Regions from separate parts of the Escherichia marmotae genome, predicted to be linked through region 3. Evidence: predicted binding sites of a transcription regulator. Region 3 holds the regulator's gene; each other region holds the start of a gene.

Region 1 (2,206 bases), 940 kb from region 3:
CGTTTTTCGCGACCTGCTGCTGGTAAGTTTTGAACTCCGGCTCCATCGCTTCTTTCAGCGCTACTGCTTTACCGGCGATTACGTGCATCAGCGGACCGCCCTGCCCACCCGGGAAGACAGCAGAGTTCAGTTTTTTGTACAGTTCTTCGCTACCACCTTTCGCCAGGATCAGGCCGCCGCGCGGACCCGCCAGGGTTTTGTGAGTGGTAGTAGTGACAACGTGAGCATGAGGAACCGGGTTCGGATAGACGCCAGCAGCAACCAGGCCCGCAACGTGTGCCATATCAACGAACAAGTAAGCACCGATGCTGTCAGCGATTTCACGCATTTTCGCCCAGTCAACCACGCCGGAATATGCTGAGAAGCCACCGATGATCATTTTCGGTTTGTGTTCTTTCGCTTGTTTTTCCAGATCTGCGTAGTCGATATGACCTGTTGCATCGATACCGTAAGGAACGATGTTGTACAGTTTACCGGAGAAGTTAACCGGAGAACCGTGAGTCAGGTGACCGCCGTGTGCCAGGTTCATACCCAGAACGGTATCGCCTGGTTCCAGCAGCGCGGTGTAGACCGCAAAGTTAGCCTGGGAACCGGAGTGCGGCTGAACGTTAGCGTAGTCAGCGCCGAACAGCTCTTTCGCGCGATCGATCGCCAGTTGTTCGACGATATCAACATACTCGCAACCGCCGTAGTAACGTTTACCCGGATAACCTTCAGCATATTTGTTGGTTAGCTGAGAGCCCTGTGCTTGCATTACGCGCGGGCTGGTGTAGTTTTCGGAGGCGATCAGTTCGATGTGCTCTTCCTGACGTACTTTTTCCTGCTCCATAGCCTGCCACAGTTCGGCATCATAATCGGCAATGTTCATTTCACGCTTTAACATCCGCATCTCCTGACTCAGCTAACAATAAAATTTTTTCGCCTAATTTTGGCGGTCCTGATGGACAACGGCGAACAGTATAACCGAATCATTCTGCGATAACAGGTCTTGACAAAGGAATTTACGCAAACGATTACCTTCAAGCACGTCAAGGCTTTGGTGAATAAAGGACTTACTCCCGGAAACGGATTTCTTTTCAGGTTTGTGATGCAAATTTTTCACTTCATCACATTCCTAATGAAAAACACCAAGGAACCATTTACAGGACAGGGTTATTTTTTATAAGATGCATTTGAGATACATCAATTAAGATGCAAAAAAAAGGAAGACTCTATGCTTGACGCTCAAACCATCGCTACAGTAAAAGCCACTATCCCTTTGCTGGTGGAAACAGGGCCGAAATTAACCGCCCATTTCTACGACCGTATGTTTACTCATAACCCAGAACTCAAAGAAATTTTCAATATGAGTAACCAGCGTAATGGCGATCAACGTGAAGCCCTGTTTAACGCCATTGCCGCCTACGCCAGTAATATTGAAAACCTGCCTGCGCTGCTGCCAGCAGTGGAGAAAATCGCGCAGAAACACACCAGCTTCCAGATCAAACCGGAGCAGTACAACATCGTAGGCGAACACCTGCTGGCCACCCTCGACGAAATGTTCAGCCCGGGTCAGGAAGTGCTGGACGCATGGGGCAAAGCGTATGGCGTACTGGCAAATGTGTTTATCAATCGCGAAGCAGAAATTTATAACGAAAACGCCAGCAAAGCCGGTGGCTGGGAAGGTACGCGCGATTTCCGCATTGTGGCTAAAACACCACGCAGCGCATTGATCACCAGTTTCGAACTGGAACCGGTCGACGGTGGCGCAGTGGCAGAATACCGTCCGGGACAATATCTCGGCATTTGGCTGAAGCCGGAAGGTTTCCCGCATCAGGAAATTCGTCAGTACTCTTTGACCCGTAAACCGGATGGCAAAGGCTATCGTATTGCAGTGAAACGTGAAGATGGCGGACAGGTATCCAACTGGCTGCACAATCACGCTAACGTTGGCGATGTCGTTAAGCTGGTGGCTCCGGCTGGTGATTTCTTTATGGATGTAGCGAATGACACGCCAGTGACCTTAATCTCTGCGGGTGTCGGTCAGACGCCAATGCTGGCGATGCTCGACACGTTGGCAAAAACAGGCCATAGCGCCCAGGTGAACTGGTTCCATGCTGCAGAAAATGGCGATGTTCACGCCTTTGCCGATGAAGTTAAGGAACTGGGGCAATCGCTGCCGCGCTTTACCGCGCATACCTGGTATCGTCAGCCGAGTGAAGCCGAT
Region 2 (2,206 bases), 670 kb from region 3:
CTGAAATGCGACTTTGTGGCCCTTCAGTTCAGCCACGGTTTTTATGGGACTGTTTTCTGGCACCAGAATGACTTCGGCTTTTGGTTTTGGCGGCTCGACACCGACGTATACCAAATCCGCACCAGCAACTTGGGCAAAGATAGGTGGAATGTCGCCCGTGCTGCCAAGATCAATACTGCCGATGTTGAGTGCTTCCAGCATCTGCGGACCCGCAGGAAATTCCACCCATGAAATTTTTGTTTGCGGATAGCGTTTTTCCAGGAGTTGATGGCTTTTTGCCAGCACCATGCTGATGCTGCCTTTCTGATAACCTATCCGTAACGCTTCAGGCGAAGACTCCGCAGCAACCGCGAGCGTAGTGACGCTAAGTAATCCCGCCAGCGCCAGTTTAAATATGTTACGCATGGGCGTTTCCTCGTAGAGAGAAAAGATCAGGAACCTGGACATCACGACGGTGCAACGCCTGCCAGAAGGCTTCGAGTGCGACATCAAGACGGGATTGCAGATTCGGCGTGAATTGCGGTTTATGCTGGAAATCAATCACCTGCGAGTCATCGGCAAACACACCGTGCAGGATCTCCTGCGCTTTTAAAGCGCTTAGTACCGGTTTGAGTGCGTAATCGACCGCCAATAGATGAGCCACTGTGCCGCCTGTTGCCAGTGGTAAAACCACTTTGCCTTGCAGTGCGCGTTCAGGTAGCAGGTCGAGAAGGGTTTTTAACGCCCCGGAATAAGCCGCTTTGTAGACGGGGGTCGCGACAATCAGCCCGTCAGCCTCTTGCAGTTGTGCAGTGAAAGTTTTCAGAGCCGGGCTGTCGAAACGTGCATAGAGCAAATCTTCCGGGGCGAAGTTTTGCAGATTCCAGTGATAAACCTCCACATCCAGGCTATTCAGCTTTTCTCGCGCATATTCCAGTAAGGAACTGGAGCGAGAAGGAAAGCGAGGACTTCCAGCCAGGGTAATGACACGCATACTCTCTCCTTATAACTAATTGTTCTTATTTCGTTAACATTGATAACAATTGGGTCAGTCTGACAGAGGGTGCTGGTGAGTCGAAATGATTTATCTGGTGAAGGAAAGCCAAAAAAAGCATAAAAAAGGCGCAATAAGAAAACGTTTGCTATTTATTGCCGCAGGTCAATTCCCTTTTTGGCTGAACTCGCACATAATACGCCCCCGGTTTGCACACCGGGAATCCAGGAGAGTTCATGTACTACCCCTTCGTTCGTAAAGCCCTTTTCCAGCTCGATCCTGAGCGCGCTCATGAATTTACTTTTCAGCAATTACGCCGCATTACCGGAACGCCGTTTGAAGCACTTGTTCGGCAGAACGTTCCAGCGAAACCGGTTAACTGCATGGGACTGACCTTTAAAAACCCGCTTGGTCTGGCTGCCGGTCTTGATAAAGACGGGGAGTGTATTGACGCTTTAGGTGCAATGGGATTTGGATCGATCGAGATCGGTACTGTCACCCCGCGTCCACAGCCAGGAAACGATAAGCCTCGTCTCTTTCGCCTGGTGGATGCGGAAGGTTTGATCAACCGTATGGGCTTTAATAACCTCGGCGTTGATAATCTCGTTGAGAACGTTAAAAAAGCCCATTATGACGGTGTTCTGGGAATTAACATCGGCAAAAATAAAGATACGCCGGTAGAGCAGGGTAAAGATGACTATCTGATTTGTATGGAAAAAATCTACGCCTATGCGGGATATATTGCCATCAATATTTCATCGCCAAACACCCCAGGATTACGCACTTTACAATATGGCGAAGCACTGGATGATTTATTAACTGCAATTAAAAATAAGCAAAATGATTTACAGGCGATCCACCATAAATATGTGCCAATTGCAGTGAAGATCGCGCCGGATCTTTCTGAAGAGGAGTTGATCCAGGTGGCCGATAGTTTGGTTCGCCATAATATTGATGGTGTTATTGCGACTAATACCACCCTCGATCGTTCTTTAGTTCAGGGAATGAAAAATTGCGAGCAAACCGGTGGTTTAAGTGGTCGCCCGTTACAATTAAAGAGTACAGAAATTATTCGCCGCTTGTCGCAGGAATTAAATGGCCGTTTACCAATCATTGGTGTTGGTGGTATTGACTCGGTCATCGCCGCCCGTGAGAAGATTGCTGCGGGTGCATCACTGGTGCAAATTTATTCTGGTTTTATTTTTAAAGGCCCGCCGCTGATTAAAGAAATCA
Region 3 (2,206 bases):
TCAGCGGCGCGCCAACCATCACACCAACCGCATAGGCACTGATTAACATTCCGGCAGCAGGGATCGAGACATCCACACCGCGCGCAATGACGGGCAACAGGCCCATTGGCGAGAACTCCGTTGTCCCGATACCAAACGCGCCAATCGCCAGCGCCAGCAACGGATAGTTAATTTTCATGCCTAATCTCCACCTCTTCGCGTCATCACGCGATGTTCATCAAAGTGGCGAAAGCATGACATCAATCACAAAAGAATGAAAATAACAAAAAGAGAAAACACTTTTGCCATTTTGCTAACAAAGAGGAGAGAGATGCGAGGGAGAACGCGCTCCCTCGAGGGGAAATCAGTGCAGCGCGGCAGTCAAACCCACTGCCACGATCAAACCAAGAACGATAATGGTTGTTACCAATGAAAATTTAAGGTCGATGCTCATCAAGTTTTCTCCTTTTTTATTACCACACAAAAAATGATATTACTCATTTTTACACAGTGTGATGAAAAAATCTCCCGGCATTTATAATGATAAGTGTTTTTACTACTTCCCCTTTTCATCAAGATCGGCCAAAATTCCACGCTTACACTATTTGCGTACTGGCCATTGACCCCTTCCTGACGCTCCGTGTCATTTTTCCGGCGTACCGCAACACTTTCGTTGTGCGTAAGGTGTGTAAAGGCAAACGTTTACCTTGCGATTTTGCAGGAGCTGAAGTTAGGGTCTGGAGTGAAATGGAATGGCAACAATAAAAGATGTAGCGAAACGAGCAAACGTTTCCACTACAACTGTGTCACACGTTATAAACAAAACGCGTTTTGTCGCGGAAGAGACTCGTAACGCTGTGTGGGCAGCGATTAAAGAATTACACTACTCTCCTAGCGCGGTGGCGCGTAGCCTGAAGGTTAACCACACCAAGTCTATCGGTTTGCTGGCGACCAGCAGCGAAGCGGCCTATTTTGCCGAGATCATTGAAGCGGTAGAAAAAAATTGCTTCCAGAAAGGCTACACACTGATTCTGGGCAATGCGTGGAACAATCTTGAGAAACAGCGGGCCTATCTGTCGATGATGGCGCAAAAACGCGTCGATGGCCTGCTGGTCATGTGTTCTGAGTATCCGGAACCATTGCTGGCGATGCTGGAAGAGTATCGCCATATCCCGATGGTGGTGATGGACTGGGGCGAAGCAAAAGCGGACTTTACCGATGCAGTTATCGATAACGCTTTTGAAGGCGGCTACATGGCCGGGCGCTATCTGATTGAACGCGGTCATCGCGAAATTGGCGTTATTCCTGGTCCGCTGGAGCGCAACACCGGCGCTGGCCGTCTGGCGGGTTTTATGAAAGCGATGGAAGAAGCCATGATCAAGGTGCCGGAAAACTGGATTGTGCAGGGTGACTTTGAGCCTGAATCGGGTTATCGCGCCATGCAGCAAATCCTGTCGCAACCGCACCGCCCTACTGCTGTCTTCTGTGGCGGCGATATCATGGCTATGGGCGCACTTTGCGCCGCTGATGAAATGGGTCTGCGCGTACCGCAAGATATTTCGCTGATCGGTTATGATAACGTGCGCAACGCCCGTTATTTTACTCCGGCGCTGACGACTATCCATCAGCCAAAAGATTCGCTGGGCGAAACGGCGTTCAACATGCTGTTGGATCGTATCGTCAACAAACGCGAAGAACCGCAGTCAATTGAAGTTCATCCGCGGCTTATTGAACGCCGCTCCGTGGCTGACGGTCCGTTCCGCGACTATCGTCGTTAATCATCCGTTGCGGGAGTCTCTTCCGGCTCCCGCAGCCATTCCTTATTCAGCGTCTCGCTATCACCGAGATACTCCAGCAGCCAGGTTAACGCAGGCGACATATCATTCTGCTGCCAGGTCAGACAACATGCCGAATCAGGGAATGGATTTTCCAGTTCTAATGCTACCCACTTCCCCTCGTTCAGCCACGGTTTAGCGAAATGGGTCGGCACCATGCCAATGCATAACCCGGCCGAGATACAGGTTGCCGATGATTCCCAGTCCGGGACAACCAGGCGCTTTTGGTTATCGAGCAGCCAGGTAATACGTTTGGGCAGCGTCCGTGACGTGTCTTCGCGCACCAGTGACGGCCAGTTGCGCAACGTATCATCGCTGAACGGCCCATTCATCGACGCAAGCGGATGGTGGCGGGCAACAACACAACTCCAGCTCAACATTCCCATATCACG
Region 4 (2,206 bases), 450 kb from region 3:
TTACCAAATAAACGAATCTGCAAACCTGCGCCAACGGCATTCTGCACATTATCAAACGTGACATTCTGACTGGTCAGTTGCGGCAGGATAACTGCAGAAGCGGCAGGGCCATTCTGACGAATCCCGCCAACAGGCAGTCCGAGGAACGCGCGTACATGCAGGGCAAATTCCGAGAGATCCTGAGAAATTAACGTCACCATCCCGGTGTCATGCGGGCGAGGGGAGACTTCACTGAAAATCACCTCATCGCCACAGACAAACAACTCCACACCAAACAGACCATAGCCGCCCAGCGCCAGCACCACTTTGCGGGCAATCTCCTGCGCACGTTCCAGAGCCAGTGGGCTCATTTGCTGCGGTTGCCAGGATTCGCGATAGTCACCATCTTCCTGACGATGACCTATTGGTGCACAGAAATGGACGCCATCCACCGCACTGACGGTTAGTAGGGTAATCTCAAAGTCAAACTTAACCACGCCTTCAACAATCACGCGGCCCGCCCCGGCGCGACCACCTTGCTGGGCGTACTCCCACGCCTGAGCAAGCTGGTCGGCAGAGCGAATAAACGTCTGCCCCTTGCCGGAAGAACTCATGACCGGTTTAACGATACAGGGATAGCCAATGGCGGTAACCGCCTCGCGGAAAAGACTTTCGCTATCGGCAAAACGATACGTTGAAGTGGGAAGCTGAAGTTCTTCTGCCGCCAGGCGACGGATCCCTTCGCGATTCATCGTTAGCTGAGTCGCACGAGCGCAGGGGACAACATTCAACCCTTCCTTTTCAAGCTGGATCAGCATATCGGTGGCAATAGCTTCGATCTCCGGCACGATATAGTGCGGTTTTTCCAGTTCAACCACACGGCGCAACGCATCGCCATCCAGCATATTGATGACATGAGAACGATGCGCGACATGCATGGCTGGCGCGTCGGCATAGCGATCGACCGCAATCACTTCTACACCGAGGCGTTGGCACTCGATGGCCACTTCTTTACCCAGTTCACCGGAGCCTAATAACATCACGCGAGTTGCTGCCTGACGCAGCGCAGTGCCTAATAACGTCATAACGAATATCCCCTGATTAATTCCGCGCGCAGTATAAACGAAAACGTTTGCGTATGTCTTTATTGCTTGATTGCTCGTGTTGATTTCAAGACCGAAAAGAATTATACTGTATAAAATTACAGTTATTGTGAGAGGCTGCAAATGGCGGTTGAAATTAAATACGTAGTCATTCGTGAGGGCGAAGAGAAGATGTCGTTTACCAGCAAAAAGGAAGCCGATGCTTATGACAAAATGCTTGATACGGCGGATCTGCTCGACACCTGGCTGACAAATTCTCCAGTACAAATGGAAGACGAGCAACGTGAAGCGCTTTCGCTGTGGCTGGCAGAACAGAAAGATGTGCTTAGCACGATTCTGAAAACTGGTAAATTACCGTCTCCCCAGGTGGTCGGTAGTCGCTCTGATGTGGCAGATGAGACACACGCCGCCTGAAGCCACTTGCGCTCCTGATAATTTGTACCATGCTTTCTCCTGAATCATTGTGCTATGGAGAAAAACATGAAAAAAAGAGGGGCGTTGTTGGGGCTGTTACTGCTTTCTGCCTGTGCATCAGTTTTCGCTGCAAATAACGAAACCAGCAAGTCGGTCACTTTCCCAAAGTGTGAAGGTCTGGATGCAGCTGGAATCGCTGCGAGTGTAAAACGCGATTATCAACAAAACCGCGTCGCGCGCTGGGCAGACGATCAAAAAATCGTTGGTCAGGCCGATCCGGTAGCGTGGGTCAGTGTGCAGGATATTCAGGGTAAAGATGATAAATGGTCAGTTCCGCTGACCGTGCGTGGTAAAAGCGCTGATATTCATTATCTGGTTAATGTGGACTGTAAAGCGGGAATGGCGGATTACCAGCGTCGTTAATTGCTGTCAGTCATTGCACACAACCCCTGGCGGATGCGGCGCGAGCGTCTTATCCGCTCTATAACGCACCAGATCCCGCAGGCCTGATAAGGCGCGACAGCGTCGCATCAGGCAATCAGCATAAGGCAACTCCAATTACGGCTACAAACCTCTACCATCGCAATTACCCTAAATAACCCGATCACCATTTTCCGTGGCTGGCTTCCTTGCTGTCCACTAATTTGCGCATCTTTTGCCTCAATATACACTTTCTGACATCCTCATCCGCTATGCTACAGGCATTAAAA

The links. The regulator PurR, encoded in region 3, represses purine synthesis genes. The targets are predictions, from matches to a motif close to CANGCAAACGTTTGCNTG.
Region 1: glyA (serine hydroxymethyltransferase) is a predicted target of PurR. The motif match lies at 1,003-1,020, and genes of this name have one in related genera.
Region 2: pyrD (quinone-dependent dihydroorotate dehydrogenase) is a predicted target of PurR. The motif match lies at 1,108-1,125, and genes of this name have one in related genera.
Region 4: purT (formate-dependent phosphoribosylglycinamide formyltransferase) is a predicted target of PurR. The motif match lies at 1,101-1,118, and genes of this name have one in related genera.

The regions. Positions count from the first base shown of each region.
Region 1 covers NZ_CP025979.1:4,461,151-4,463,356, reverse strand. Annotated here, with positions in the region: gene glyA (serine hydroxymethyltransferase) at 1-883, opposite strand, end outside; gene hmpA (NO-inducible flavohemoprotein) at 1,214-2,206, shown strand, end outside.
Region 2 covers NZ_CP025979.1:1,407,135-1,409,340, reverse strand. Annotated here, with positions in the region: gene C1192_RS07525 (sulfonate ABC transporter substrate-binding protein) at 1-405, opposite strand, end outside; gene ssuE (NADPH-dependent FMN reductase) at 398-973, opposite strand; gene pyrD (quinone-dependent dihydroorotate dehydrogenase) at 1,210-2,206, shown strand, end outside.
Region 3 covers NZ_CP025979.1:734,253-736,458, reverse strand. Annotated here, with positions in the region: gene C1192_RS03960 (MFS transporter) at 1-178, opposite strand, end outside; gene cydH (cytochrome bd-I accessory subunit CydH) at 344-433, opposite strand; gene purR (HTH-type transcriptional repressor PurR) at 732-1,757, shown strand; gene punR (DNA-binding transcriptional activator PunR) at 1,754-2,206, opposite strand, start outside.
Region 4 covers NZ_CP025979.1:1,185,960-1,188,165, reverse strand. Annotated here, with positions in the region: gene purT (formate-dependent phosphoribosylglycinamide formyltransferase) at 1-1,064, opposite strand, end outside; gene yebG (DNA damage-inducible protein YebG) at 1,206-1,496, shown strand; gene yebF (protein YebF) at 1,563-1,919, shown strand.